2 regions of the Paenibacillus sp. Cedars genome follow, and region 1 is predicted to be linked to the other one. Evidence: riboswitches for the same ligand, from Rfam matches in the RefSeq annotation. Region 1 holds a riboswitch; the other holds the start of a gene.
What was found. A riboswitch is a leader RNA that binds a small molecule or an ion and turns the genes downstream of it on or off. The one in region 1 is predicted to bind cyclic di-AMP.
Positions count from the first base shown of each region.

Region 2: it holds a riboswitch for cyclic di-AMP, as region 1 does, so the genes downstream of both, B9D94_RS28355 (resuscitation-promoting factor) here and ehuB (ectoine/hydroxyectoine ABC transporter substrate-binding protein EhuB) in region 1, are expected to answer to the same signal.

Region 1 is NZ_CP020866.1:276,709-292,046, reverse strand. It holds gene B9D94_RS02845 (DUF2179 domain-containing protein) at 1-500, opposite strand, end outside; gene thpD (ectoine hydroxylase) at 497-1,405, opposite strand; gene B9D94_RS02835 (ectoine synthase) at 1,402-1,812, opposite strand; gene ectB (diaminobutyrate--2-oxoglutarate transaminase) at 1,809-3,101, opposite strand; gene ectA (diaminobutyrate acetyltransferase) at 3,118-3,630, opposite strand; gene ehuA (ectoine/hydroxyectoine ABC transporter ATP-binding protein EhuA) at 3,675-4,517, opposite strand; gene ehuD (ectoine/hydroxyectoine ABC transporter permease subunit EhuD) at 4,530-5,192, opposite strand; gene ehuC (ectoine/hydroxyectoine ABC transporter permease subunit EhuC) at 5,196-5,849, opposite strand; gene ehuB (ectoine/hydroxyectoine ABC transporter substrate-binding protein EhuB) at 5,851-6,669, opposite strand; cyclic di-AMP (ydaO/yuaA leader) riboswitch at 7,055-7,199, opposite strand; gene B9D94_RS02800 (exosporium glycoprotein BclB-related protein) at 7,697-8,653, shown strand; gene B9D94_RS02795 (SDR family NAD(P)-dependent oxidoreductase) at 8,724-9,467, opposite strand; gene B9D94_RS02790 (flavin reductase family protein) at 9,520-10,131, opposite strand; gene B9D94_RS02785 (VOC family protein) at 10,133-11,080, opposite strand; gene B9D94_RS02780 (AI-2E family transporter) at 11,299-12,378, opposite strand; gene cls (cardiolipin synthase) at 12,605-14,053, shown strand; gene B9D94_RS02765 (FMN-dependent NADH-azoreductase) at 14,356-15,012, opposite strand; gene B9D94_RS02760 (MarR family winged helix-turn-helix transcriptional regulator) at 15,178-15,338, opposite strand, start outside.
Region 2 is NZ_CP020866.1:5,870,667-5,886,004, reverse strand. It holds gene B9D94_RS28380 (tRNA1(Val) (adenine(37)-N6)-methyltransferase) at 1-66, shown strand, start outside; gene rsmI (16S rRNA (cytidine(1402)-2'-O)-methyltransferase) at 63-956, shown strand; gene B9D94_RS28370 (AbrB/MazE/SpoVT family DNA-binding domain-containing protein) at 1,205-1,459, opposite strand; gene B9D94_RS28365 (HD domain-containing protein) at 1,781-3,070, shown strand; gene B9D94_RS28360 (TatD family hydrolase) at 3,165-3,929, shown strand; cyclic di-AMP (ydaO/yuaA leader) riboswitch at 4,136-4,350, shown strand; gene B9D94_RS28355 (resuscitation-promoting factor) at 4,623-5,810, shown strand; gene rnmV (ribonuclease M5) at 6,005-6,556, shown strand; gene rsmA (16S rRNA (adenine(1518)-N(6)/adenine(1519)-N(6))-dimethyltransferase RsmA) at 6,553-7,437, shown strand; gene yabG (sporulation peptidase YabG) at 7,552-8,454, shown strand; gene veg (biofilm formation stimulator Veg) at 8,743-9,018, shown strand; gene B9D94_RS28330 (small, acid-soluble spore protein, alpha/beta type) at 9,251-9,433, shown strand; gene ispE (4-(cytidine 5'-diphospho)-2-C-methyl-D-erythritol kinase) at 9,625-10,479, shown strand; gene purR (pur operon repressor) at 10,588-11,415, shown strand; gene spoVG (septation regulator SpoVG) at 11,599-11,883, shown strand; gene glmU (bifunctional UDP-N-acetylglucosamine diphosphorylase/glucosamine-1-phosphate N-acetyltransferase GlmU) at 11,994-13,382, shown strand; gene B9D94_RS28305 (ribose-phosphate diphosphokinase) at 13,471-14,424, shown strand; gene B9D94_RS28300 (hypothetical protein) at 14,580-14,780, opposite strand; gene pth (aminoacyl-tRNA hydrolase) at 14,888-15,338, shown strand, end outside.

The sequences.
Region 1 (15,338 bases):
CAGAAGCCGCCTTTGAAGCTTTTCGGTTCATGAGAGATGATAAACGCCTGCGGCGACATTTTGCCCAGCGTCTCCATCAGACGGCGCTCGTTCTTCCGTTTCACGAGAACCTGCAGCACGAGCCGCTTGCCGTCCTTGCCATCCGCTTCCCATGCGGTCACGCCGTATCCCTTCTCCCTCAGGTTCATCGCCAGGTTGGTCTCTACGGAATTTACAATGACCTGTACCACGATGTACCCGAGTGCCAAATACTCCTCGATCCGGCTGCCGGCATATACCCCAAGGCCGAAGCCCAGGCAATAAGCCGCCATATTAAAGGGATTGTCCAGATTTTGCAGAACAAGATTCAGGCCGAGCAAGTAAACGAATACCTCCAGCATGGCAAGAAGAGAGGCTACCCCTCTTCTGCCTTTGATCATCAGAATCAAGCGCAGCGTAAAAATGGAGACATAGACTACGTTGATGCCGATGATCGAGCCGATAAGCGACAGCGAGATCATCGAGAATCACGGGCAGCAATGTACTCCGGCCTAGGGCTCTGACCCGAGTAGGGCTGAACGATCTTATTTTCCACGCTGTTATAGACCATGAAAATATTGCTGCGCGGCATAGGCGTGATATTGCTGTTCGAGCCGTGCATAATGTTGCAGTCAAACAGCACGATCGATCCCGCTTTGCCAACAGGTGTATCAATTCCGCCTTCCTTCACCAAGCGTGTCAGACTGTCATGGTCAGGAACGCCATATTCCTGCTTGCGCAGCGAATCCTTGAAGTGATTATCCGGTGTCTTGCCAACGCAAGCCACAAACTCCTTATGGGATCCAGGCACGACCATGAGCGGGCCATTAAAGGGATAGTTATCCTCTAGTGCGATGGAGCAGCTCAAAGCCCTCATCCGCGGCATGCCGTCCTCCACGTGCCACGTTTCGAAATCGGAGTGCCAGTAGAACTCCTTGCCCGTAAAACCCGGCTTGTAATTGATGCGCGATTGATGGATATAGGTCTCGCTTCCCAGCAGATATTCCACAATGGCCAGGAGTCTCGGATGCTGGGACAGCTCCTGGAATACCGCATGGCTGTGATGCACCGCGAACACCGAACGCACTTCGTCACCGCCTGGCTCTCGAATAACTTCATCCTTCTCCGACTCTCTCGCGGTCACCTGTAGACTGCGGGCTTCCGCCTGATAGTGCTGCAGTTCCTCCCGATCGAAGAAACCTTCCAGAAACAAATATCCGTTGCGCTCATAGAATTCGGATTGCTCCAGTGTTATAGAAGCATCCGGTGTCCAGTCCGAATACACCACAGGATCCTGTCTCTTTAAGAGTCTTGGCTCTGAATGCAATCTTGAAGGATAAACGTCCATCTCTTTTTCCTGAAACGCCGATACCTGATTATGACTCATCGCATGTCATCTCCTTTGTTCGATATGGGGGCAAGCAGCGGGTAGGTTCCTTCCTCGTCATGAACTTCAGCCCCCGTCAGCGGCGGATTGAACACGCAGACCATCCGCATCTGGGAACGAGCTCTCAAGTAATGCTTCTCATGTCCATCCAGTGCGTACATCATCCCCGGAGAGATGGGGTAAGTCTCACCCCCGACCACCTGGATCTCACCCTCTCCCTCGATGCAATAAACAGCCTCGACATGATTTTTGTACCAGATCAGCGTCTCGGTTCCGGCCTTAATGATGGTGTCATTGAGGGAGAAGCCCATGCCGTCTTTGGTGAGCAGGAGTCTTCTCGAATTCCAAGTCTTCGCATCGATATCGTCCTTCGTATCCACAATCTCTTCCAAATGTTTAACAATCATGACAACCTCTCCTCTGCTGCTAATTGTTTCACGCTGTTTATAAATATCCCCAATCCCTGCTCCAATGTGTCCATCTCAATCGTCAGCGGCGGCATGAGTTTCGCTACTTCACTGTGCGGACCTGACGTTTCCATAATCAGTCCCTGCTCGAAGGCGATTTCAGACAATCTGCCTGCGAGCTCCGGCTTATTAAAGGCAAATCCCTGGATCAGCCCCCTGCCCCGTATTTCACCGCTGAGCTGTGGATAATCCTTAGCTATACAATCCAAGGATTCGCGAATCTGATTCTCGCGAATACCGATATCAAGCTGAAAATCTTCCGTTTCCCAATAATTCAGCGCTGCCGCTGCAGCAACGAATCCGAGATTGTTGCCCCGGAAGGTGCCGTTATGCTCGCCCGGCTCCCAAATATCGATCTCCGGCTTCATCAGCGTGAGCGCCATCGGCAAGCCGAAGCCGCCGATCGATTTCGAGAGGCATATGATGTCCGGCTCAATACCGGCATCATCAAAGCTGAAGAACGGACCCGTTCGGCCGCAGCCCATCTGGATATCATCCAGAATGAGCAGCATCCCCTTATCCTTGCAGATGCGCGCAAGCTTTTGCAGCCATTCCCCGCTCGCAGCATTCAATCCGCCTTCACCTTGTACAGCTTCAACGATAACCGCCGCCGGAAGCGGAATACCGCTCCCCGGATCATCCAGAAGCTTCTCCATATATGCCATCGTATCCACGTCATCGCCGAAGTAACCGTCATAAGGCATAAATACCGAGTGGCTCAGATCCACGCCAGCACCCTGCCGCTTGAAGGAATTGCCGGTAACAGCCAGTGAGCCGAGGGACATGCCGTGAAAGGCATTCGTGAAGCACAGAACGGTGCTGCGCCCTGTCACCTTCCGCGCGATCTTGAGCGCTGCCTCTACCGCATTCGTGCCGGTCGGACCGGGGAACATCACTTTATAATCCCAGCCTCGCGGCTTTAGAATGACTTCCTGAAAGCGGGTCAGAAAGGTCTCCTTCGCTTCGGTAGCCATATCCAGACTGTGTGTAACACCATCCTGCATCATATAATCAACCAGCTTCTGTCGAATCTTCTCATTGTTGTGTCCGTAATTTAACGCGCCGGCGCCGGCAAAAAAATCAATGTATTCATTGCCTTGCGTATCCCACAGCCTTGCATTCCGAGCCTTGTCAAAGACCGTCTGGAAGCTGCGGCAATAACTTCTTACTTCCGATTCCAGATTGTTAAACACCGTAAGCTTCGGTTTCTCCATGACTTGATTGTCCATAATTCCCTCCATTGGTCTAAATGTCATTGAAAAAAGGGCCTATCACGAATAATGGCTCATCTTCATGTGACGTTCCATCCGGGAACATCTCCGCTCCATAACCTACGGTTACGGTGCTGGGAATGGATTTCTCCTCGGCATAACCGAGAAATAACCGGCGGGATGCCATGTTGCTTGGCGATACCGTTGTTTCAATGAAGCGAACGCCGTGACATGCCCTCTGGTTCATGAGTCCTGTCAGCATGGCCTTCGCAATCCCTTGCCTCCGATGCGAGCCGGCAACGGCCACCTGCCATACAAACAGCGTTTCCGGATTACGCGGTGAGCGGAATGCAGAGATAAAACCGATGATGTCTCCTTCGTGCTCGGCGATCATACAGGTATCATTGAAATAGTCTCCAAGCAGCATATAGCAATAGGGGGAATTCAGATCTAGTGATCCGGTATCTCTTACGAGCTCCCACACCCGGGCGCCATCCTGCGCTTCCGGTCTGCGATAAACGATGTCCACTCCAGTATCAACAATCATTCTATACAAGCACCTCTTTCCATGATCAGTCCCCTGGTCATTTTTCAATTAGAGCGGAATCGCTGCAGAAAGTTTTGCAGCCGCTCGCTCCGGGGATTATCGAATATCTCCTCCGGCGTCCCCTGCTCGACGATCAAGCCGTCCGCACCGAATATGACCCGGTCGGCGATTTCCTTGGCAAAATCCATTTCATGCGTAATCAGCATCATCGCCATATCGCCTTCTTCCGCGATTTCCCGGATCACCTCCAGCACCTCGCCTACCAGCTCCGGATCCAGAGCCGAGGTCACCTCGTCGAACACCATCACCTTCGGCCGCATGACCAGCGCTCGTGCGATAGCAACACGCTGCTTCTGCCCCCCGGACAGATTGGCCGGGTACATCTTCAGCTTGTCGTCCAAGCCGACTTTGCCCAGCATGGAGACGGCCCGCTCCTCCGCCTCCTCCTTGGATAAACCCAGCACTTTGCGCGGGGCCTCCGTCACATTGCGAAGCACACTCATATGCGGGAACAGATTAAAATGCTGAAAAACCATACCGACGCTGCAGCGCATTCGGTGCAAATGCTTCTCGTTTGCCCGAACAAGCCTGCCCTTCTCTTGCATATGCCAGAGAAGCTCACCATCAACCTCGATGGTGCCTTCAGTCGGTTCCTCCAGTGTCATTAACATCCGCCCCATCGTCGTTTTGCCCGAGCCGCTCGGACCAATAACAGCCACCTTTTCTCCAGGCTGCATCTCCAGATCAATGCCTTTAAGCACCTGGAGATTACCAAACGACTTCGTCACGCCCTTGTATCTCACCATCGGCTTCACTTCCGCTGCCGGGCTTGGATCAGGCTGCGGCACCTCGGCTCCGGCAAACGCATCAATTACTACTGCGTTCAATAGACTCCCTCCTTATTTTCCACGCTGCAGATTCATTCGTTTCTCCAGCCTTTGCACCAGCAAAGACGCGATATAACTGATAATTAGAAACAGAATGCCAACCAGCGTATACGGCTCGAATGCACGAAACGACTGGGAAACGATATTCTTGGCTGTCAGCATCATCTCAACAAGCGTAATGGCACACAGAATCGGTGTTTCCTTAAACATGACAATCAAATAATTGCCCAGCACCGGAATAATAGGCGGCACCGCTTGCGGCAGAATAATGCTCCGCCAGGTTTGGGCTTTCGTGTAATTCAGAGCAGTTGCAGCTTCCCACTGCCCCTTGGGGACCCCTTCGATGCCAGAACGATACACTTCGGACAGATACGTGCTGTAATGCAGCCCAAGACCGATCACCCCGGCATAGAAGGCCGGAATGGAGATTCCGGTAAGGAGCGGCAGACTGTAGTACAGGAAGAAGACCTGAACCAGCAGCGGTGTATTGCGGATAAATTCGATAAGACCTTTGGTCATGAGCGACACAGGCTTCCACTGGCTTCGAGCAGCAAAGGCAAGCAGCAGCCCGATTATCAAGGCCACCACAAAAGCGCAGAGCGTCACCCATACCGTCATTTTTAATGCACTCAGCAATTCCGGCAGGATATCAAACACATAATTCCAATCCCACATCCGCTATAGCCTCCCCGCCGTCCATTTACGCTCCAGCAGCCGAACTGCCATCGAGACAAGCGTAGCTATGACAAAATACATAAGAAGCAGCAGCACCAGAATCTCGGTTGTCCAGGAAATATAGTTGTTGCGCAGCACCATGGCCTGATACGTCAGATCCGCCATCGTGATGAAATAGACAAGTGACGTAGATTTGATGAGTTCCACCAGCTGATTTCCGAATGGCGGGAGCATTCGCAGTGAAGCTTGAGGCAATATAACATTCCACATCCTTTGCCATGGCTTCATATTAAGCGCCACCGAAGCTTCCCACTGTCCTTTTGGAACAGCCAGCACCGCGCTTCGGACAATCTCGGAGCCATATGCGCCAAAGTTGAATCCAATCGCAAGGATGGCTGCCAGCATTTTGGGAAGCTCAATGCCGATAAACGGAAGAGCAAAATACAACCAGAACAGCTGCACCAGCAAGGAGGTTCCCCGAAAGATTTCCACATACACGGCTGTAACCGTGCGGACGATCCACAGCTTCGACAGTCTGGATAAACCAGCTGCGAAGGACATGGCAATGGCCAGAACAGCTGAAAAGAAGGCGACCAAAACCGTAATCTCCGCTCCTTTCAGCAGAGTAGGAAGAAAATCGATCCATGAATTCGGCATACTATTCACCGCAAAGCGCAGCGGCTGTCATCTCGCCCGGCAGCTCTTCTTCGGTAAATCCAAACTTCTGCAAGATCTCTAGCAGCTCACCTGACTCCTTCATTTTTTCAAGCTCCGCATTATAAGCCTCCTGGAATTCGGTATCCGCTTGACGGAATGCCGTGGCCCCATAGCCCCGAACGCTTTCACCGTCGATGACCGGCTGTTCGAAATCCGCGACGCGTTCGATGTTGTCATCGCTGGCCGAATCCAGCATCGCCTGCAGGGACGGTCCCGTCATGGTAATCGCCTGCACCCGGTCTGCCTGGAGGGCACTGATGGCCGAGGCCTGATCGGGAACCTGTATGATCCGGTCCGAAGGGATGCCTGACTTCTCCATATAGCCGATTTCAACCGCGCCAGTCATGACGGCCACCTTCGCCTGATCATCCTTGGCAATATCTTCGTAACTTCCGAGTCCACTTGGATTCCCTTGCTTCACGGCAAGAGCTTCCCCTATGCTGTACTCCGGATTAGCAAACAAAACGGCGGAGCAGCGGTCCGGATTGATGAACATGCCTGCAGTGATCAGGTCAAACCGTTCCGCCTGAAGCCCGGCAACCAGGGAGCCGAACTCCGTAAGCTCACCTCTCATCTCCTTAATGCCAAGTCGCTCCAGAATGACACGGGCAATCTCAACGGCTTCGCCTGTAAGCTCCCCGCTGGCCTCTTTGTAGGCATAAGGCTTTTCATTGGCAAAACCTACGGTAATATACCCCTGCTCTTTGGCCCGTTCCAGCGTGCTCCCCTTATCGCCGCAGGCCGCGAGCGATACCACCATAACCAATGACAACAACAGCACAACAACTTTCTTCAACACCTTCCACAACCTTTCGCAATGACTTTGTTGTTCCTAAAAACGGCATGAGTAAATTATCCATGTTAACACATGTGTTAACTCGGATATGTGACATTCAGACACACTTGCACAGTCCGGGGGCTCAGGGGAGAGGTTGCATCCATTTCCCTGTGCCTTGTAAACCCAAACCGTCTGACTGATTCAATTGGCTAAACATTAGCAGGCATTGCCCTCCTCTTTTGCAGAATACAAAAAGACCACCAAACAGGGGATCTAGACATAGCTCCGCCAGCAGGGGGTCAAAAAATAGAGAAAAGGCCCCTATAGAGAATAAAGGGCCTTTGTTATGAACATCCATTATGTATACAAGACCCATCCACTGCTGACGAGGTTAGCTGACGGACTCGGGTAAGATGGTACCCTACACTCGTGAATTCAAGTGACTCGCCCCTGATGAAACTGGTTCCCCCGCTCTCCGGAAATGTATGCCGGAAACTAAGCGTGTGTTCATGATAAAGGGAAGCTCAGTAAAAGTCAAACCCCTGGAGCTGCATTTTCTGGAAAATCGGAGGTGAAATCAGCGCTCTTCCAAGGCTTATTAGTAGCCATAATCTCCACAAATTCATGGCTGTCCCCTGCCTGTCGCCTCCTTGTTCGGAGGTGTGTTTTTCGCTATACAGCAGGCATTGCGCCCATCAGATAACAGATAATTCATGCGGTAGATCATTCATGACATGAATCATGAACGATGCAGAGTAGACAAGCCCTTAACTTGGAAACAGATTTTTTTTTCAACACGATCCATTATAAGCTCTGTTAGCCCCCAATTTCGCTATTCCAAATATCATCACGATCGCTTTTTTTCGCTATTCGTTTATAGACTGATTCCTCAGAGGCTATCGTACATTCTTAAAATAATAGGTATATATCTATCATTTATAAGCTGTTAACCCATGCGGCTAAGAGAGCATTTGCGTAGTATAAAGCAAATCTAAAGGAGGTGCTTGATTTGGATCGTTCTTCTAGAAAGAGAAAATTGTGTGCTCTTAAAAAGATAGAGAAAAAAGTACTGCACGCCAAGAAAAAAAGATGTCCTGATAACGGCAATAGTGGTAAAGGTGGACACAAGCCGATTCGTCGCCACTGTGTCAGAGGTCCCCGCGGACCGGTTGGACCGCAAGGACCTCTTGGACCAGTCGGACCTGTGGGGCCGGTTGGAGCTCTTGGACCCGTTGGACCGGTCGGGCCAGCTGGGCCAATTGGGCCTGCTGGACCTGCTGGATCGTCAACAGGCATTCCGGGTCCAACAGGACCTGCAGGACCCGTTGGACCTGTTGGACCTGTCGGACCTGCCGGTGCTGCTGGAGCTGCTGGAGCGATCGGACCCGTTGGTCCTGCTGGAGCCGTCGGCCCTACTGGGCCAACAGGGGCTACTGGGTTGCCAGGTGGAGGAGCGATCATTCCTTTCGCATCCGGCATACCTCTTGCGCTTACAACCATTGTTGGAGGTTTGGTCGGAACGGTTGGTCTCGTAGGCTTCGGTATTTCGGGTCCAACCGTTACGCTCGCTGGCGGAACGATCGACCTTACGGGTGCGGGAGGTACTGCGCTTGACTTTGCTTTTAATACGCCACGCGCAGGCACCATCACGGCAATTTCCGCAACCTTCAGCAACACCTTGGCACTCGACCTGCTTGGAACTACTGTTACGGTCACAGCCCAGCTGTACAGCGCTCCGGCTACAAGCAATATCTTCACGCCAATCCCCGGTGCCCTTGTCACATTGGCTCCCCCATATACCGGCGCAGTCACATTGGGTACGGTCAGCAACGGCTTCTTGGATGGCCTGGCTATTCCGGTTGCAGCAAATACCCGCTTGTTGATGGTATTCTCCACAACAGCAACAGGTCTGACTCTGATCACTGCAACTGCCGGTTACGGCAGTGCTGGCGTCAGCATTATATAATTTGCCCTATCCCGTATCTGTCATATATAACAAAGAAGCCCCGAGCATGCTCGGGGCTTCTTCATATGGTTTAAACCGCTGTATATCCGCCATCCACCAGCAAGGTGGTGCCAGTAATAAAGGATGCGTCTTCGCTGGCAAGAAACAGCACGGCTTTAGCTACTTCTTCAGGCTGCCCCAAGCGCCCCATCGGATGCAGGCCGACCAAGTGCTGCGTGATCGCTTCAGTTCTTCCCTGAATAAGCGGAGTATCGATATAACCCGGGCACACTGCATTGACCCGGATTCCTCTGGAGGCATAATCAGCGCCCATCGACTGCGTCAGCAGCTTAACGCCGCCTTTAGCCGAAGCATATGCGGTTACTCCTGCTTTTCCGACATGGCTATGGATCGATCCGCAGTTTACAATAGCCCCGCCCGATCCCTGGGATAACAGCTGCTGGATTACATATTTATCACAGAGAAACACGCCTGTAAGATTAATATCAATCGTTCTCTGCCAATTCTCCATCGTTAACTGATCTGCGGGAGCGTCATGCGCAATGCCTGCATTCGCAAACAAGATATCCACACGCCCATACTGCTTGACCGTCTGTTCAACCATGTTGGCAACATCCTGCTCCTTGGTTACATCGGTTTTGACAAACAGGGTGTTAAACCCCGCTGCACTTAATTCGTCTGAAACAGCTTGTCCCCGGTCAGAGAAATCCGCAATAACAACGCTGGCTCCCTCTTTAACAAAAAGCCTTACCGTTGCCTCGCCAATCCCGCTGGCGCCTCCTGTTACGATAACAACCTTCGATTGAAATCTCATCCGTTAACCACTCCTCCTATATCGTTGAATTATTTATCGTATCTCGCCTGCGTTATAATGGCCGCTCAATGGTGAACATATCTCCCAGAGCAGCATAGATGTTCCCCGCCATACGGCTCACAGGCTTCAGCTTGGCAGCATCAATCCGGCCCTTCTCGTAAAGTTCCTCCGATACGTGAAACCTTACCACGCGGACGATCAGCAGATCAGCAGCTGGCCTCTGTTCTGCGTCATTCAAGGCAACCGCCTGTTCCAGTACACATTCCATGCGAATCTTGCTTTCCTGAATGCCGGGAACGGCAACAGCCTCACTGGCCACCGGCGTCAGATTCGTTCGTTCAATCTCGCTTTCATGCGGTAGAAGATTCGCAGCTGTTTCATTCACGGCTGCTACGTTATCTTCGTCCACGATATGGATGACAAGCTCACCCTTAAGCATGGCATTCCTCGCCGTATCCTTTGTAATGCCATTCTTTCGCTGAACCGAAACGGATAGCATGGGAGGATTGCTGGACACGATCGAGAAATAGCTGAACGGTGCCGCGTTCAGCACGCCATCCGCTGATAATGTTGTAACAAAAGCGATCGGTCGGGGGACAACACTTCCTATCAAAAGTTTGTAATTGTCCCGTTCGTCTTGGACTTTTGGATCAATGGATATCATTTCACTTGCCCCTCTCCAGTGTACGAATTTGGATCGGCTCCAGTCCTTCCTCAATTCGGAGGCGTTCCGGCTCCAACCACGCAGGAAGTTTCAATCGTTCACCCAATGAACGGAGATCCTCATCCATCGTAAATCCAGGCACATCCGTGGCAATCTCAAACAATATGCCCCCTCGTTCCCTAAAATATAACGATTTAAAATAATTGCGGTTCATCATATCGGTGGATGCGTACCCGTACTTCTTCACCCATTCCTTCCATTCACCGAGTTCTATATCGTCTTTTGCCCGCCAAGCAATATGATGAGCAGTTCCGGCACCTCCAGCGCCCCAAGAGATATCCCGCATCGGAAGATCAATCATATTCCCGCAGGGTCCCGCGGACGCATACCGGGCATAGTTCACATCCTCCCCAATGAATGTAAGTCCCAGTACCTGCTCAAGTGCCTCCTTCGTGTCCTTCCACTTGCTGCTGAACAGCACCGCACCGCCGAATCCTTTAATTGCTGTCTCCGAAGTAATGTCATCCACGCTCCACCCGCTCATCGATCCGCTGTCCCGCTCAACCAGTTCCAGGCGAAGCCCATCACGATCAGAGAATTGAAGATAAGGCTCATTAAACCTGAACGCTTTCATAACCGAGACGCCAAAACTCCGCAACCGCTGCTCCCAGTAGGAAAGAGCGCCTTGAGGCACTGCAAATGTGATATAACCGACCTGCCCCCCTCCATGCATGCCTCTTCGCGAAGCAGAAGACGGAAAGAACGTAATAATCGTTCCTGGCTGCCCTGCCTCATCCCCGAAATACAAATGATATACCTCTGGCGCATCATAATTGACCGTCCTCTTCACCATTCTTAACCCAAGCACGCCAGTATAAAAATCAACGTTCCTCTGCGGATCCTGTGCATAAGCCGTAATATGATGAATGCCTGCCGTTTGTAACGTCATGTTTCTTCTCCCCCTTATCGAACGTTATTTGGTAGATGATCATAGTTATTTGAATACAATCTCAATTTATAATATCTTTAATTAAAGATTATATATTTTCCTATTTGTTGTCAAGCAAGATATTCTGTTCCAAGCCCCTTTCCCTTCATAAAAAAGCCGTCAAGAACGAATACCCGTTCTTAACGGCTTCACTTTTTACATTCAGCTCATTTCTGAGCTCAAGCTTTTTCCCATTTTTCCTTAAAGAACAGCTGATACACTCTGGTAACCACAATTTTAATGATCATATACACGGGCACCACGATCAGAATTCCGATAATCCCGCCAAGATCCTGTCCCACCAGGACGAGGATGATGATTGTAATCGGGTGAATGGCCAACTGTTTACCAAAGATATACGGACCAATCAGGTTATCCTGAACTTGCTGAGCGGCCAGAATGACAACGAGGGACCAGATTGCCGTTCCCGGGGATTGGATGAACCCGATGATAACGATCGGGATGGAGGACAGAATGGCCCCGATAAACGGAATAAAGTTTGCAAAGAACGCTACCACTGTAAGCAGCAAGGCATACGGCAGCCCAATAATGAGGAAGCCGAAGTACATCAAGACGCCCAAAGCCAAATTGACGAGCACCCGTCCCACGATAAACCCTTTGAGTGCGCTATTGATTTCATCCAGTACCGAAGCACCCACTTCCTTGAAGCGGTTCGGCATAAAGCTGACAATCATCTTCCCGAACTTCCCGCCTTCCTTCAGCATGTAGTAGAGCATGATCGGGAACGTAAACAATACAATGGCAAAGTTCGATACAATCGAGAACAGATTCATAATGTAATTCGTGAGGAACGTAAAGCCTTGATTCAAATAATCGGTTAATTGGGTAAGTGGATTAGAATCCTCCGGAAATATCTCCTTGAACAAACCGTTATTTTCCCATTCCTGCAGCTGTTCCCCTAATGCAGCAAACAACGCAGGCGCATTGTCCACAAGCGCAATGATTTGATCACGCAGGGACGGCCACACTCCGATAATGAATCCCGTGAATATACCGGCAAATACGACATAAATGAGCAGAATCGCCAGCGAGCGATTGAGCTTTCGCTTTTCCAGAAGATCAACCAGCGGCCTGAGCAGGTAATAGAAAAATCCCGATAGCATCAAAGGCACGAGGATAATGGAGAAGAACGAAAGAATCGGTCTGAATATAAAATTCACCAGCGATCCCAAGTAAATAATGATCAGAACCAGGATCACGGCAAGACACAATTTGAAAAACTTATTCATTTTCAGCAAAACAGCATGCCCCTTCTCCTACTTTTTTCAATCATCGTATCATGACAACGAGTTGTGATACAAATAGCAACCGTGACAGCTTGTATGAAATGAAGACGCTGCCGCATCCACCGTTTAAAAACATCGGTTGCACGCCATACTGCGGATATATACTTCTCCTAACGGCTCACGTATAATATGAAGCATTGCAAGGGCAAGGCTATAGTTTAGGAGGATAATAAAAAACATGCATGTTACTTCCATTATTCTTGGTCTGATCATCATTCTGAATATTGTGTTCTCCATGTTCGTGGTCTTTAGGGAACGGCGGGATGCCGGCTCGACTTGGGCATGGCTGTTGGTGCTGTCCTTTATACCCATTCTCGGGTTTATTCTGTACCTGCTGTTCGCTCAAAACTTAAGAAGAATCCGACTCTTTCATTGGGATGACCTGCAGAAAACCGGTATTGAGAAGGTGTTACTGTCCCAGATGGAAGGAATGAGTTCCGGGGAATACCCGTTTCGCAACCAGGCCGCCAAGGATAACAGCGATTTGATTCATATGCACATCAACGAAAATCAGGCTATTCTTACGGACGACAACGACGTCGAGATTTTCACGGATGGACGCAAGAAGTTTGAACGACTGTTTCAGGATATTGAGGAAGCCAAAGTCTACATACACATTCAATACTATATTATCCGTCGTGATGAGCTTGGCAAGAAGTTGATGACCCTGTTAACCAAAAAGGTAAAAGAAGGCGTGAAAGTCCGGGTTCTATACGATGAGCTCGGCTCACGTCAATTAACCAAGGGATTCTTCAAGGCATTTCGCGAAGCTGGTGGTGAAGCCGAAGCCTTCTTCCCTTCCAAGCTGCGCTTCATTAATCTGCGCTTAAATTACCGAAATCACCGGAAGCTGGCGATCATTGATGGCAATATCGGCTATGTCGGAGGTTTTAATGTCGGGGATGAGTATTTGGGCCTGAACTCCAAATTCGGGTATTGGCGTGATACCCATCTGCGCATCTTAGGCGAAGCCGTCTACGCGATGCAGGTTCGTTTCATTCTGGACTGGAACCAGGCTTCTCACCATAATGACATCTCCTATGAATCCAATCTGTTTCCCAAGATCAATTCACCGGGTAATGTCGGCATTCAGATTGTCACCAGCGGTCCCGATTCAAGATACGAGCACATCAAGAACGGTTATATCAAAATGATCTCGTCCGCCAAACAATCAATTTATATCCAGACGCCCTATTTTATCCCGGATGCAAGCCTGCTTGATGCGCTTCGCATTGCGGCGCTGTCCGGTGTAGAGGTTCACCTGATGATCCCGGATAAACCGGATCATCCCTTTGTGTACTGGGCAACCTTGTCCTACATCGGGGAGATGCTGAGAACGGGTGCTAACGTATATCTATACAATAACGGGTTCATTCATGCCAAAACCATCATCATTGATGAGAAAATCTCATCCGTTGGCACGGCGAACATTGATGTTCGCAGCTTCAAGCTCAATTTCGAAGTGAATGCCTTCCTGTACGATGAGCAGCTGTCGAAACGATTGACTCGAATATTCCACCATGATCTTCGTGTATCCAGCCAGCTCACCATGAAGCAGTATCTTGAACGCTCGAGATGGGTCAAGTTCAAGGAGTCGATCTCCCGCCTGCTGTCACCTATTCTGTAGGACGAACCCGTACACTGCTTTAAATAGATTCGGATGCACATGAAGACTTTGACCGACTGGCAGAGGGCGGCAAGGTCTTTGACCCGCTGAAGATTCAGTTCTGGGGAGCGCTGTTCGGTGTGCTGGAGGACAAGTTCGGCGTATTATGGCAAGTTACAACAGAAGCTCAAATCAATTAAACGAAGAAGGCCCTTCAAGTTACCTTGGAGGGCCTTCTTCTCATATTAGCTCCGTGGTTAGAGAGCCTCGGCTGGTATAACGTTTTTATTGAAAACTCAATGGATGTGTTATTCCAACACCGGTTAACCTACCTCTGACGGTTTATCTCCACTCCACCGCTCGGCAATCTCGGCAGCTGCCAAACGGCTTGTATCCAGAATATCCTTTTTATCCAGAACAGCGTGCCCCTGCGCACGGATGATCTGATAATCGGTAATGCCCAGAAATTCGAACATGGATTTCAAATACTTATGCGAATATTCAACCTCACTATACCAATCGTTCTCGGTATATATCCCATCACTGCCCTGAATCACCACAACGCTTCGCCCATCCGTAAGGAGTCCCTCGGAACCGCTTTCGGTGTATCTGAACGTTTCCTGCGGTATGATGATGTTGTCCAAATAATCCTTCAGCCTGGAAGGGACGTTAAAATTATGCAGCGGCATAGCGATCACATATTTCGTAGCCCTCTTGAACTGCTGCAAGATTTCTGCCATCCGGCCCATCACCTTCTCCTCATCTTCTGTTAGAAGCTCCCTGGTTTCAAGCTTCTCCCACCCGTTCAACAAATTCACATCAATGGCAGGCACATGCTCTCGATATAAATCAATCTGTTCGAGCACGCTCTCAGGACTATGTGCGCGATACTGGCTTATGAAATGATCCAACACCTGCAAGCTTAGAGAATCTGCACTTACAACTCTAGGATGGGCATTAATGACAAGTACTCTTTCCATATGAACCATTCACTCCTTTAATATGTTGTTTGTTCCAGATAACCGATAACCCGTAATGACGAAGTGGATCCACCTCCTTGTTAGAATCAAGATTCAGTTGTGAAGCTCATTATTTTATATTAAATTTGTTTGTACATACAATTATAATTCGTGAAAATAAAGACCTCAGTCCTTATTCTCTAATTGATCGCTAACCTCATAGAGCCGCAGTGATAATTCGTCGCCTTCAGCGTTGCCTAAGATGGCACCATACCGGCTGCGCAGATGGTTCCAGCATTCGTGAATAACCTCTTCGAGCGCTTTCCCTTTATCCGTTGTGTAGATCA
Region 2 (15,338 bases), 820 kb from region 1:
GGAAATTACGGCCCGGATTTCATGGAAATTTACTACGGATCACATGAGGATGAGACTAAAGAATGAGAAATATCGTGCAACAGAGTTATGCAACTCGGGACGAGGGAAGCCCGGGTTCACTTTATTTGGTGGCGACGCCGATCGGTAATTTAGAGGACATGACGTACCGTGCGGTGCGGATTCTCCAGGAATGCGACATTATCGCAGCGGAGGATACGCGGCAATCGCGTAAGCTGCTGACGCATTTCGAAATTCCGTCCAAGCCGATGTTCAGTTATCACGAGCATAATAAGGCGGCGAGCGGTCCTGAAATCATACGCTATATAATAGAAGGAAAAAATGTGGCACTCGTCAGCGATGCCGGTCTGCCGGCCATTTCAGACCCTGGTACGGACCTGGTTTCACTGGCCATTGAAGCGGGAATTTCCGTCATTCCAATCCCGGGGGCCAATGCTGCACTTTCCGCCTTAATCGTCTCGGGTCTGCCAACCGAACGGTTTACCTTTATCGGCTTTTTGCCGCGGGAACGCAAGGATATCGTGGAGCAGCTGCAGGCACTGCAATCGGCGCAGGGAACGCTGTTGTTCTATGAATCCCCGCATCGTGTGAAGAAAACGCTGGAGATCCTGCAAGAGGTACTGGGAAATCGGAAGGTGACCCTCGCACGCGAGTTGACCAAACGATATGAGGAATTTCTACGCGGAAGCGTGACAGAGTGCCTGGAGTGGCTTACGGAACATCCTCCATTGGGTGAATATTGTTTGGTGGTAGAGGCGGGCAGTGCAGAGGAAGAGCTTCGGGAGAAAAATGCCTGGTGGCAGGAGCTTTCGCTGGAAGAGCATGTAGAGCATTATGAGCGGGAAGGATTAAGCCGGAAGGATGCTATGAAAAAAACCGCGGGTGATCGCGGTGTATCGAAGCGGGATATATATAACGCGTTATTAGCAGATTCATGACCACCCATACCTGGCGCAGGGGATAGCCAAATAGCCCACAAAGTAGAGCCTATGCTTTGATGATTATTTTAAAAACTTTGCTGGGACCCGTAAAGGATTGAAGAATGGCTTGCATTTCACTGAAAACTTTCTTTAATCTCAAAAAAAGACCCTCCTGCGGCCGGGTTCAAAGCCGAGGAAGGTGCCAAGGAGATATGAAAAAGGTTAGAATTAACAAAGTGTAATAATGCTATTATATACTAAAAATCTTAATTTGTCACAGGTGTAGGGATTTCCGAGATACATTCATGGCAAACAATTTTACCCTTGAAGTAAGTGACATTCTCAGCGTTACCACAGAAGATGCAGGCAGGCTCATATTTCTTAAGCATGATGCGTTCGCCGTCTACATAAATCTCCAATGCGTCTTTCTCACCAATTCCGAGCGTACGGCGTAACTCAATTGGAATGACGACCCGTCCAAGCTCATCGACTTTCCTTACAATTCCTGTTGATTTCATCATAACTTATAAATGCCCCTCTCGCCATAATTTAAAAAAGTCATAATTCGACATAGTTCTAGTTTTTATGTTATTTATAGTACCAACGATTCCCAAAACAGTCAACCTATATTTTTGAAAAATCGGAACCTATTTACGAAAGTATAGTGAACAAAACCCTTGTATAACAAAGGAATTACCATAATCGAACCAATTATTGTTGCAATTTTCTATTTGTCGATTTGGAAAGCGCGTTTTTACCTTATTCGACATTGTTCGACATTAGTTGTCAAAAGAAGTGTTAAACGGCCATATCCACATCAAAATGATAAGGAGATGAGATGGATGCATTCCCCAATATCGGAAGAAAAAGTGTTCAAGGATCCAGTCCACAATTATGTTCATGTGCAGGACGATATCATATGGAGGTTAATCAATACGCCGGAATTCCAGCGGCTCCGCCGGGTCAGGCAGCTTGGGACCTCTTACCTGACTTTCCACGGAGCGGAGCACAGCCGATTCTCTCATTCTCTGGGTGTCTATGAAATTACGAGAAGAATCATCTCTCAATTCGAACGGAGAGGGTATTCTGACTGGCCAGCCGAGGAACGGCATGTGGCTCTCTGTGCGGCGCTGCTGCATGATTTGGGACACGGGCCTTTTTCCCACTCTATAGAAGAAGCCTTCAATATGAACCACGAGGATTGGACATGCCGGATACTGCTTGGTGATACTTGTGTTAACAAGGTTCTGCAGGAGCTTGGGGCAGATTTTCCGGAGAAAGTGGCTTCCGTCATTAACAAGACGTATGATAAGCCGATTGTCATGAACCTGGTAACCAGTCCGCTTGATGCAGACCGCATGGATTACCTGCTGCGGGATGCGTATTATACGGGAGTGAATTATGGGACCATTGACATCGACCGGATATTGCGGATGCTGCGGCCGTTCCGTGACCGCGTGGTGGTCAAGGAATCCGGCATGCACGCCGTGGAGGATTATCTGATGTCGCGGTACCAAATGTACTGGCAGGTGTATTTTCATCCTGTCACCCGAAGTTCGGAGATCATCTTGCGTCAAATCTTTCGCCGTGCAAAAGAGTTGCATGACAACGGGTACGCTTTCCGGTTTATGGTCGAGCCGCTTCCGGCCCTGTTTGAAGGCAATATCGGTGTAAATCAATACCTGCGCCTGGATGAAGCGCTTATTCAGACGGCATTTCTGCAATGGACCGAGGAGGAAGACAAGCTTCTTGGCGAATTATGCGGCCGTTTCATGCACCGGAAGCTCTATAAATATGTAGAAATCGACAATATCGATTTGGAGACCATCGACGGGATACGCCAAGCGTTCCGCGATGCGGGGCTGCATCCGGAATATGACCTGGAGATTGATTTTCCAACCGATCTTCCTTATGATAAGGTTCATTCTGATATGCCGCTTAACGAGAAGCAGATCCTGCTTCTGGATCGGCATGATGAGCTGCGGGAAATTTCCGAGGTGTCCGATATTGTACGCTCTATCAGCGGCATTCATAAAGGGCGATATCATCTTTATTTTCCGGAGGAGAAGGTGTATCCGCTACTGGAGCAGATGCCGGAGAAGATAGGTGAGATTTTTAAGCAGCAGAATTAACTTGGTGAGCAGGACAACCGCAGCATGATGGGTATAAGCAGTGCTGCAGGAAAATATACAACAAGGAAACGACAGGAAAGGAGAGGGTAATATCATGCTGTTCGACACGCATACTCATTTGGATGCTCCCCAATTCGACGAGGACCGGGAGGAAACCATCGCGCGGGCGCTTGAAGCCGGCGTGAGCCGGATGATTAACATCGGATTTAACCGGGAGACCATCCCGACCACGATGAAGCTGGCAGAGAACTATGACTTTATATATGCAGCGGTAGGCTGGCATCCTGTAGATGCCATCACCATGGAGGATCAGGATCTGGATTGGATCGCCTCCCTATGCAGTCATGAGAAGGTGGTGGCTATCGGGGAGATTGGTCTGGACTATTATTGGGATACATCCCCAAAAGAAGTACAGCATCAAGTATTCCGCCGCCAAATCGGACTGGCTCGGGAACTGAACATGCCCATTGTCATCCATAACCGGGATGCACATGAAGATATCGTAAAGATTCTAAGGGAGGAAAAAGCCGCCGAGGTCGGCGGTGTAATGCACTCCTTCTCCGGGAGCTGGGAAACGGCCAAAATGTGTCTGGATATGGGATTCCATATTTCATTTGGAGGACCGATTACCTTCAAGAATGCGAAGCAGCCTAAAGAGGTATTGGCGCAGGTTCCACTCGATCGATTATTGATCGAAACGGACTCGCCTTATCTGACCCCCCACCCCTTCCGCGGGAAGCGAAATGAGACCGCTTATGTAAAATTAGTGGCGGAGACCGCAGCCGAGATTAAGGGCATGTCCTTAGAGGAATTGGCCCAAATTACCACCAAAAATGCACTGGAACGATTTGGCATTTAACGAAATTGAGAGCAAAAGCGATGAAAAAGAGAGCATTTTCGATTAATTAAAGTTTTTTAATCAGAAAAGGCGTTGATATTACAATATTTTAACCATTTACATCAGAAAATGTGGTTGATTGTTGCTTTACAACCTGCATGTAAACAGGATATCATCTTTTCAGTGATAAGAAGCTGCGATGTGCAGATCGCCAGCCGAATATTTCATGAACCGTCTCGCTTAATCTCCGAAATTCTGGAGAACGGGGGAACCGATACTGCCGTGCATACAGGTCTGAATGCACCAAGCCGTATTTGATTTCTTTATCGGGTCTTTGGGGTGAATTTGAAGGATCTCGCCATGAGCGGGTATCCGGATATAGGGCGTCTCTCTTACGTCCGAACCCGACAGCTAACTCCGTAAGCGAAATAAGAGGGGAAATCTCGTGCATACCATTTCCATGATTCTAATCATCAGGAAGCCACGTTAGAGCCTCTAGTACTCTTTCAATGGCTTTCTTTTATTTTTGAATAATGGCGAAGGGATCATCATACTCTTGGTAATCAGGAGGTGGTGGTAGATGGACGGGAAGACGGGAATTGACGCAGGGTGTTAGATAGATAGCAGGGCGCCTTGTGAGAATAATTGCTATAGTCACGTCAAATGCATTCATGCGTTACTGAAGACGGCGGGACTATGAAGGAGGATGGAATAGTGGGCATTTTTCAACCTGAAGAAACCCATGAATCACAATCATCCAGCATGTCTTACGCATTGAGATGGAAGCATGACAATTTGCGTCAATTGATGTTGCTCGGCACGATGGGAGCCGTTACGGTATCACTTCTCGTTTCGTTGATTGTACATGATCAGACAGGCAAGGAAGTTCAGCTTGTGGTCGATGGTCGTGTCACCACAGTAGAAACACGTGGATCATTGCTGCAGGAATTGCTGGATGAGCAAGCGATCACGTTGAGCCCAGAGGATCAGATTTCGATGCCTCTAAACGGTGCGATCCAGGACGGCGACCGGATCATCATTGAACGGGCAGTTCCAGTCAAGGTTACAGTTGGCAGCAAAACCAAAACCATATTTACATCCCAGGATACGGTTGATCATGTACTGAAAGAAGCTGGCATTACGATCCAGGGTGAAGATATAGTACAACCGGCACAGCATACGAAGCTTACCAGCGATATGAGTATCAACGTCGTGCGCGTTACGAAACAAAACGTTAAGGAAACAGAAGACCGGGAATTTCGTGTGATTAAGACAGCCGATCCATCGCTCGAAAAGGGTGACAACCGCGTGATTCAGCGGGGTGAGTCCGGCATCATGGTAAATCACTATGAGAAGGTCTATCACGATGGCAAGCTGGTTTCCAAGACCAAGGTTTCCCAGGAGATTGAGCGCAGAACGAAGGACAAAATTATTGCTGTAGGCACGAAAAAAGTGGAGAAACCCGCTATTGCTCAAGCGGCAGCCACCGATGTGAAAGCAACACCGGCTAAACTCTCCGGCACGAAAAAGGTAACAACCGCCAAAGCGGTGGAGAATAATGTGGCTTCTCGGGCAGGCGTTGATTTTAAATACAAAAAGGTATTGAACAACGTGTCGATGACGGCGTATTCTGCCGAGCAGCAAGGAATCGGCACTCGGACAGCATCCGGAACACGTGTGACGGAAGGTCGGACGATTGCGGTAGATCCTAATATCATCCCCATCGGATGGTGGGTGTATATTGAAGGCATCGGCTTCCGTCGTGCGGAAGATACGGGCGGTGCCATCAAAGGAAACAAAATTGATGTTTATTACGATTCGTTGAAATCCGCCATGAATTTCGGACGTAAAAGCGGCCGTACTGTTTACGTGATCGGTCCGGTTAAACCTGAATTGAACTAAACGAATGAATTCCAATTTACAATGCCATTCTAATGCTATACTATTTAGCTTATAATAAATGATGATGAAGAAGAGGGAATCTTTCCTCTTCTTTTGTTTTGTAAAAAACGAGTAATAATATAAGGCCTATGGGGCTTGAAGCTGACCATTCGCTGTACAAGCCGGCCTTGCGTGGGAAGGAAGAGAGCAATCGCATGATTAAAGAAGTAATCGTTGTGGAGGGCAGGGACGACACGGTAGCCATTAAACGGGCCGTGGACGCGGATACGATCGAAACGGGCGGTTCTGCCATCAATAAGCAAATCCTTAAACGCATCGCGCTTGCCCAGGAGCGCAGAGGCGTTATTATATTAACGGACCCCGATCATGCAGGAGAGCGGATTCGGAAAATCGTGGAGCAGGGCGTGCCAGGCTGCAAACACGCCTTCATTCCGGAAGAGGACGCTACCCGAAAAGGGGATATCGGCGTTGAGAACGCCTCTCCTGAGGCCATTTTGCGTGCGCTGGAGAGGGTCCACACCTCCTTCGAGGGCAGAGAGAGCCTGATCAGTCTGCAGGACATGATGGAGGCCGGTTTATCGGCCCATCCGGAGGCTGCGGCAAGACGGATGGCGATGGGAAACCTGCTGGGCATCGGATATTGCAACAGCAAGCAGTTTCATAAACGACTGGCCACGTTTCAAATATCACGTGAAGAATTTCTGGCCGCGCTGACGCAGCTGGAAGAGGGGGGCGTAAAATCATGAGCCGGTTCGATGATATATCAACACCAAGACGGACGAAGGAGATCATCTCACGTCATGGATTCTCCTTCAAGAAGAGTTTGGGTCAGAACTTTCTCATCGATCAGAATATTCTCTACAAAATCGTGGAGGCCGCAGGATTAGATGAGGATAAAGGAGCGCTAGAGATCGGTCCTGGCATCGGAGCATTGACGGAGAAGCTTGCACAGACTGCAGGAACGGTTACAGCGATAGAGATTGATCAGCGCTTGATTCCGATCCTGAGGGAAGTGCTGGAGCCTTATGAGAACGTGAAGGTTCATCATGGGGACGTATTGAAGGTGGATCTTCATGAGTTGTTCCAACAAGACTTTGCGGGCGTATCGAAAGTCAGCGTCGTTGCGAATCTTCCGTATTACGTGACAACGCCGATTCTGATGAAGCTGCTCGAGGAGAAGCTGCCGCTGGAGAATATCGTCGTGATGATCCAGAAAGAAGTAGCAGAGCGTATGGCTGCGGCACCGGGAAGCAAGGATTACGGGAGTCTCAGCATCGCTGTCCAATATTACAGTGAGCCTAAGCTGGTCTGTATCGTGCCGCATACGGTATTTATTCCGCAGCCCAATGTCGCTTCGGCTGTTATTCGCCTAGCCGTACGGGAAGAGCCACCTGTTAGCGTAGAAGACGAAGGGTTTTTCTTCGAAGTGGTACAGGCTTCTTTTGCACAGCGGCGGAAGACCATCGCCAATAACCTGAAGAGCCGGTTCTTTGCGGGTGAAGGACGTGAGCGGCTGGAACAGCTGCTGCAGGAAGCAGGAATTGTGCCTTCACGGCGCGGAGAGACACTCAGCATCGAAGAGTATGCCAAACTTAGCAATGTGCTCTACAACGCCGATATTCGATAGACCAGCAGATTGACGTGCGCAGGGGGCCCTGAAGGGGTTTAACATGATAAATTGAAGCTTCCTAAGAACCAATAGTCACAGTGGCCCATACCATAGGGTAGGGGTGATGTTGTGATGAACTTGGGAGACTTGGTCGTTCGTAAATCCTACGGCGGCGATGTAACGTTCCGGGTAGAAGGCATGCGGCAAAATAATAATATCGTCATCAAAGGGACGGAATTCCGGTTATTGGCCGACGCTCCCGTTAATGATTTGGTCACGGTCCCGCATCCCGCCGTAAGCGAACGAACAAAGCAGGCACAAATTAAAGCCAGTGAGTCGCTTGACCGCCTTCAGAAGCACCGTCAGGAGCAGAGCGAGCGTCAACTGGCCAATCTGCGAAATATCGAAGGCGACCAGCATGCGAATAAGGGATACTTTGACGTGCCGGGCAAGGTGCTGCATTTGGATGGAGATCCCCAGTACCTGAAGAAAAGCATGGCCTTGTACAATCAGCTTCGGGTACCAGCGGAAGGCCATTATATCAATGAGTCGTCGATGGCCGATTCATTATATCGTCTTCTTCCCAGGGTAAGACCCGATATCGTTGTGATTACAGGTCATGATGGTGTTCTCAAGAGACGACAGCCATACGACTTATATAGCTTGGACAGCTATAAAAATTCACACAACTTCGTCACGGCTATCCAGGTAGCCCGTCAGTATGAGCGGAATCTGGATTCCCTGGTCATTGTGGCCGGTGCGTGCCAATCGCATTTCGAAGCACTTCTGCAGGCAGGAGCCAATTTTGCCAGCTCGCCAGGGCGAATTCTCATCCATGCGCTGGATCCCGTGTATGTAGCTGCCAAGGCAGCTTATACGTCGGTCAGGGAAACCGTAAATATTCATGATATCGTCCATCATACGATTAGCGGCAGCCAAGGCGTGGGCGGAATCGAAACAAGAGGCAGCTACCGGATCGGTCTGCCCAAACTGCAGGATTTGTCCACTTTGAAGGTTACGCCTTCCGTTAGCTAGCCAAAATCCTAGTGCTAGCGGTTGAATCATGCCGCTGAGGACAAACCAAGAAGAACCCCACAAGCTGGGGTTTTTTTATTTTTTCTTTCGAAACCTAAAGAAATTTGTCAAAAAAAATACATAAAGCTTGTCATTTTAGCGCATATTAAAACAAATGAACACGAGAAATACGGGATCAAAAAAAATTCGTTGACAAGGTATTTTTGATGCTGATATAATTAATGTTTTTGAATTGACAAATGACTGAATCTTCGGTATAATGGACAAGGAAAGAGGTGGTCGTCGACAATGGCTAAAAATGCGCTGTTGGAAATCAAACGCAGTCTCGATGCCCATTTAGGGCAAAAAATTACGCTTCGGGCTAACGGTGGCCGTCGGAAGACCGTCGAGCGTACTGGTGTTTTGGAAGAAACGTACCCTTCTGTTTTCATTGTGAAGCTGGATCAAGACCAGCAGACTTTTAAACGTGTGTCTTACAGTTATGCCGATATTCTGACCGAAACCGTGGAAATCATGGTAACCGGTGATGACAACGAGATGCGAATCACCTATATCAAGTCATAACGATATGTCGAGAACAGTCTCCACTTACAGGGAGGCTGTTTTTTGTTGTTGCCAGCTCTCCAGAGGAATGACAAGGAGAGATGGAACGCATACTAAGGCTGCGCGGGTCTCTTCAACCGCCTGAATGCGGCCAGTGGAGACTTAAGCCTTGAGGAGCTTTACGTAAGGCCTCTACAACGCGCTGTAAGCCGTTCATGCCATACTCAATACATTTTCCAAGGAGGCGGGTTTGATGAGCCGGAGAAGGCGCAGTATTATGTCAGATCAACTGAAGACCGAATTGGCTAAGGAATTGGGATTTTACGACACCGTGCAGAAGGAAGGCTGGGGAGGCATTAAAGCCAAGGATGCCGGCAACATGGTAAAACGGGCGATTGAGCTCGCAGAGCGGGCAGCTAGCAAATCAGATCTGTAAACCACAGGGCAGGGCCTTCCGTAAAGCGGGAGGCCCTGTTATTTTATTGCGGCTCAAGCGGCACGGGTACGCTGCAACGGACGGTCCCATGACTTCATCGCCGGAGTTTGTTAAGATAGAGGCAATAGATGTTTTTCTCCGAATATGGTAAGTTCAAGCATATGGGAAAAGCTAAGGATAGGTGAACGTTCTTGAAAATATACGAAAAAGCACCGGCCAAAATTAATTTGATGCTGGATGTACTCCATAAACGTCCTGACGGCTTTCATGAGGTAGAGATGGTCATGACGATGATCGACCTCGCCGACCGGCTCGAGATGTCGGAACAGAGGCGGGATACCATCATCATCACCTCACAGGCAGGATACATACCGCTGGACGAGAAGAATTTGGCCTTTCAGGCAGCAAGACTAATCAAAGAGCGCTACGACGTGAAGAAGGGTGTGCACATTCACCTGGACAAAAAAATTCCCGTCGCGGCAGGACTCGCAGGAGGCAGCAGTGATGCAGCGGCAACTCTGCGTGGGTTGAACCGCCTCTGGGAGCTGAACATCCCCCAGCAAGAGCTGCTTGCGCTTGGCGCGGAGCTCGGCTCGGATGTGCCGTTCTGCGTAACCGGCGGCACAGCACTGGCGACAGGGCGCGGCGAGGTGCTGACGCCGATCCCGAATCCGCCGCAGTGCTGGGTGATCGTGGCGAAGCCGCCGATCAACGTATCGACGGCGGAAGTTTACGGCCGTCTGCGCAGCGAGCAGATCCAGCACCATCCATCCGCTGAGCGTATGGTAGAGGCGCTTTCGCAGGGCAGCTTCCAGTTGATGTGCCAATCGCTTGGCAACGTGCTGGAGGAGGTTACCTTGAAGATGCACCCCGAGGTTCAGCAGCTGAAGGAAGGGATGCTGAAGCTGGGAGCCGATGGAGCGTTGATGTCCGGAAGCGGACCTACGGTCTTCGGTCTGGTATCGAAGGAATCCAAGGTGGCCCGGATTTATAATGGTCTGCGGGGTTTCTGCAAGGAAGTGTATGCTGTTCGCCTGCTTACCTAGAAACGGTTATTATTGACAATTCGGGGGCGAATTTCAATTGAAGTTGTATAAATACGTACAAAAGTGTTATATTTAACATATAATATTCGGATTTAGCGAGGAACCCTAGTGAAAAAATTAAAACGAAGCGAACGATTGGTCGACATGACCCAATATTTACTATCCAAACCGCATACGTTGATTCCGCTGACGACGTTCGCCGAGCGATATGGAGCGGCCAAGTCATCGATCAGTGAGGATTTGGCGATCATTAAGGACGTATTTGAGAGTGAGGGGCTCGGAGAGCTCCAGACGCTGGCTGGTGCAGCGGGCGGAGTTCGGCACATTCCGAAGCTGCGTAAGGATCATGCGCTGCGGTTTGCCGAGGAGCTGTGTCAGCAGCTTCAGCAATCGGACCGGATTTTGCCAGGCGGCTATCTGTACATGTCGGATTTGCTTGGACAGCCTTCGCTGATGAACGAGGCGGGCAAGATCATTGCTACCGCATTCTCGGACCGGGATATTGATGTAGTCATGACGGTGGAAACCAAGGGGATTCCGCTGGCTTATGCGACAGCGGCCCAGCTGAACCTGCCGGTCGTACTAGTTCGCCGGGACCATCAAGTGACGGAAGGATCGGCCGTAAGCATCAATTATGTATCGGGCTCACACAAGAGCATTCACACCATGTCATTGTCCCGCCGGGCGCTCAAAGAACGCTCCCGTGTACTGATTGTGGATGATTTTATGAAGGCGGGGGGTACCATACAAGGTATGGTTGATCTGCTGGGTGAATTTAATGCCGAAGTCGCAGGTGTAGGTGTATTGGTAGAGTCGGGAGCGGTTGAAACCGAGGAAAGGCTTCTGGAGGACTATATCTCACTCGCCATCCTAAGCGATGTGGACTCCAAAACGAAGAGGATTACCGTGAACCCTGGTAATTACTTCGAAAAATAGGATCGCGATATTTGTCGATATAATAGCGTTTTCATTCGAATTTGCCCGAAGTCTGTCGAAAATATCACTTTCTAAAAAAAATTCCTGTTTTTAGGACATTTTATAGTAGAAAAAAGAAGGATTTCGGGTTTGCTGTGTGGAATTATACACCAAGTCTCTGATGGAAAAAGGTGGTGAACACATATGCAAATTACGGATGTCAGACTCCGCCGTGTTAACTCTGAGGGGAGAATGAAGGCAATCGCATCCATTACCATCGATAATGAATTTGTCGTTCACGACATTCGCGTCATCGACGGAAACAATGGAATGTTTGTTGCAATGCCGAGCAAACGCACTCCTGATGGAGAATTCCGCGACATTGCCCATCCCATTTCTTCCGGTACCCGCGAGAAGATTCAATCGGCTGTATTAGCCGAGTATGAGCGCGCGGCTACAGAAGAAGAAGTGATTGAAGAAGGCGCTTAAGTTCTACAATTGGGGTTCAAGGAAAAGAGAGCCATACCTATGGCTCTCTTTTCTTTTTTTGTAGAATGATATATATTCAGTAGTGAGTTCAAGAGGAGGAGGCATGGCCCTTGAAAAGATTTGCTATTGTGCTCGCCGCTGGGCAGGGCAAACGTATGAAATCCAAACTATATAAAGTGCTGCATCCTGTTTGTGGCAAGCCGATGGTAGGACATGTATTGCAAACGGTACAGCAGGTGAACTGTGAACGCAGTGTTGTGGTCGTTGGTCACGGCGCGGAAGCCGTCCGCACATATCTGCAAGACGCAGCCGAATATGTTCTGCAGGAACAGCAGCTCGGTACGGGTCACGCTGTGAAGCAAGCCAAGGAACTTCTTGGCGCTGAGGAAGGATCCACGATTGTCATTTGCGGGGATACTCCACTGGTGACTTCAGAGACACTGGAAAATCTTTTGAAGCTTCATGAGAGCAACAACGCGGCCGCTACGGTGCTTACCGCGCATATGGACAACCCCAAAGGCTACGGCCGGGTCATCCGTGGCGAGGATGGCAGTGCACTTCGGATTGTCGAGCAGAAAGACTGCAGTCCGGAAGAGGACGCAGTTACTGAAATTAATACCGGTACCTATTGTTTTGACAATAAAAAGCTATTCGCTGCACTGGATAAGGTAACCAATCAGAATGCGCAGCAAGAATATTACCTGACCGATTGCATCGGTATCCTGAAACAAGCCGGCGAGACCGTGCTTGCTTATCAGACGAATGATTATGCGGAATCGATTGGCGTCAACGATCGTCTTGCGCTATCAGAGGCCGAAGGCTTCATGAGAGAGCGCATCAACCGCACGCACATGTTGAACGGTGTTACTATCATTGACCCTGCTTCGACGTATATCGGTGCTGATGTCACTATTGGTTCTGACACCGTGCTCTATCCCGGTACCATCCTGAAGGGGAATACGGTGATCGGAGAAGACTGTGTGATCGGACCCGATACGGATATTGAAGACTCCGTTATCGCCAATGGTGCCAGCGTCAAACATTCGGTGCTCAGCAGTGCTGAAGTCGGCTCGCGGACATCGGTGGGGCCTTTTGCTTATCTCCGCCCAGGCGCCAAGTTGGGTGAAGATGTGAAGGTTGGCGACTTCGTTGAAGTGAAGAATGCCACGATTGACAACGGCTCAAAAGTATCCCATCTCAGTTATGTTGGCGATGCCAAGGTCGGCAAGAACGTCAATATCGGCTGTGGAGCGATTACTGTCAACTATGATGGTTATAATAAATCCATTACCGAGATTGAAGATGATGCATTTATCGGCAGTAATGTGAATTTGATTGCACCGGTGAAGGTAGGCAAGGGCGCATTCGTTGTTGCAGGCTCCACCATTACGCATTCGGTTTCCGACAATGATCTGGCCATTGCCAGACAGCGTCAAGAGAACAAGCCTGGATATGCAGAGAAGATTCGGGCACGCGCTATTGCTAAGAAGAACAAGTAAATCGTAATACGCCTGCTTCTCTCGCGAAGATGGGAAGCGGTGATCGGATAGCCTAATTCAACGAACCAGCACGGAGGGTTTTTATTCTATGACTTATCTTGATTCTAAATTAAAAATATTCACGTGTAATTCCAATCCTAAACTTGCTCATCAAATCGCTGACTATATCGGCATTCCGATGGGGGAATCGCATACAACCAGCTTTAGTGACGGCGAGATTCAAGTAAAGCTCTCCGAGAGCGTACGGGGCTGCCACGTATATATCGTACAGTCTACCTGCCTGCCGGTGAATGATAACCTGATGGAACTGCTGGTTATGGTCGATGCGCTCAAGCGGGCATCCGCGAAGAGCATCAACGTGGTAATTCCGTATTACGGATATGCCCGTCAAGACCGTAAAGCGCGTTCGCGGGATCCGATCACTGCAAAGCTGGTTGCGAACCTAATCGAGAAGGCAGGAGCTCATCGCGTCATAACGATGGACCTGCATGCGATGCAGATTCAAGGCTTCTTTGATATTCCGGTGGATCATCTGCTCGGCGTACCGATTCTTGCACAATACTTCCGCTCGAAGCAGATTGAGAACCCAGTCGTTGTATCTCCGGATCACGGCGGTGTGGTTCGTGCAAGAAAGCTGGCTGATTTCCTGAATGCTCCGCTGGCCATTATCGATAAGCGCCGTCCGGAGCCGAACGTCAGTGAAGTCATGAACATCATCGGGAATATCGAAGGCAAAACAGCCATTCTGATCGATGACATTATCGATACAGCCGGAACGATTGTGCTGGGTGCCAACGCGTTGATGGAAGGCGGCGTAAAAGAAGTGTATGCGTGCTGTACACATCCGGTTCTCTCGGGCCCTGCCCATGAGCGTCTGGAGAACTCTCCGCTGAAGGAAGTTGTTGTAACAGACACCATTCCGATCACCAATCCTAATCCTAGCAGCAAGCTGACCGTGCTGTCGGTTGCTCCATTGATGGGAGAAGCCATCATTCGGGTTCACGAGGAATTATCGATTAGTAAATTGTTTGAAATAGAATAATAAACCGTGCCGGACAGGGTTACATCTCCTTATTAGGAAATGTAGCCCTTGTCGGCTATGGTGACTTTGGCTCGGCCTTACCCCGGCATCGCAGTTGAACAACTGTGAAGTAAACGTTTTCATAATAGAGGCCTGTTAATACACGGTTGGCCATGTCAGTATCCGGGCCTGGAAATGAAAGTGAACGTACTCCGATTGTACAGCGTTCCCTCAAGCTCAACAAAATAGGCGTCGACTGCAGTGATCAGACCCACGTCTATGTGACAACCGAGTTCATAGACTTGAACGGGGATGCCATGCTTCATATGGTATTGAAAATGGCTGTGATGCGTTAATTTCTGTTCAAAAGCTTTCAATGCCGATTCACCTTCTTATGAGGGCATTACGCCAATAGGTTTTGTTCATATTGTACTCAGAAATGCGCAAAGAAGAAAGTATAAATCGTGAAAGGAATCAACCAGTGATGAAATGGATTGTCGGACTGGGCAACCCTGGTCCAGCTTATGAGAAGACACGCCACAATGTTGGGTTCATGGCACTGGATGCTCTGGCGGAGCGTCATGGCATGAAGTTCAATCAGAACAAGTGCAAATCGGTCATCGCCGAAGGGATGATTGGCGGTTCCAAGACCGTTTTGATCAAACCGATGACCTTTATGAATCTCTCAGGCGAGGCTGTACGCGCCTATATGGATTATTATAAAGTAAATCTGGAAGATATGATTGTAGTTTATGATGATTTGGATACCGTCGTTGGCAAGATCCGTCTGCGCTATCAGGGCAGTGCGGGAGGACATAATGGCATCAAATCCATCATTCAGCATACGGGCACTCAAAGCTTTAACCGTGTCCGCATGGGAATATCCAGGCCGGAGCCGGGTTATGCCATCGTAGACTATGTGCTGGGCACCTTTC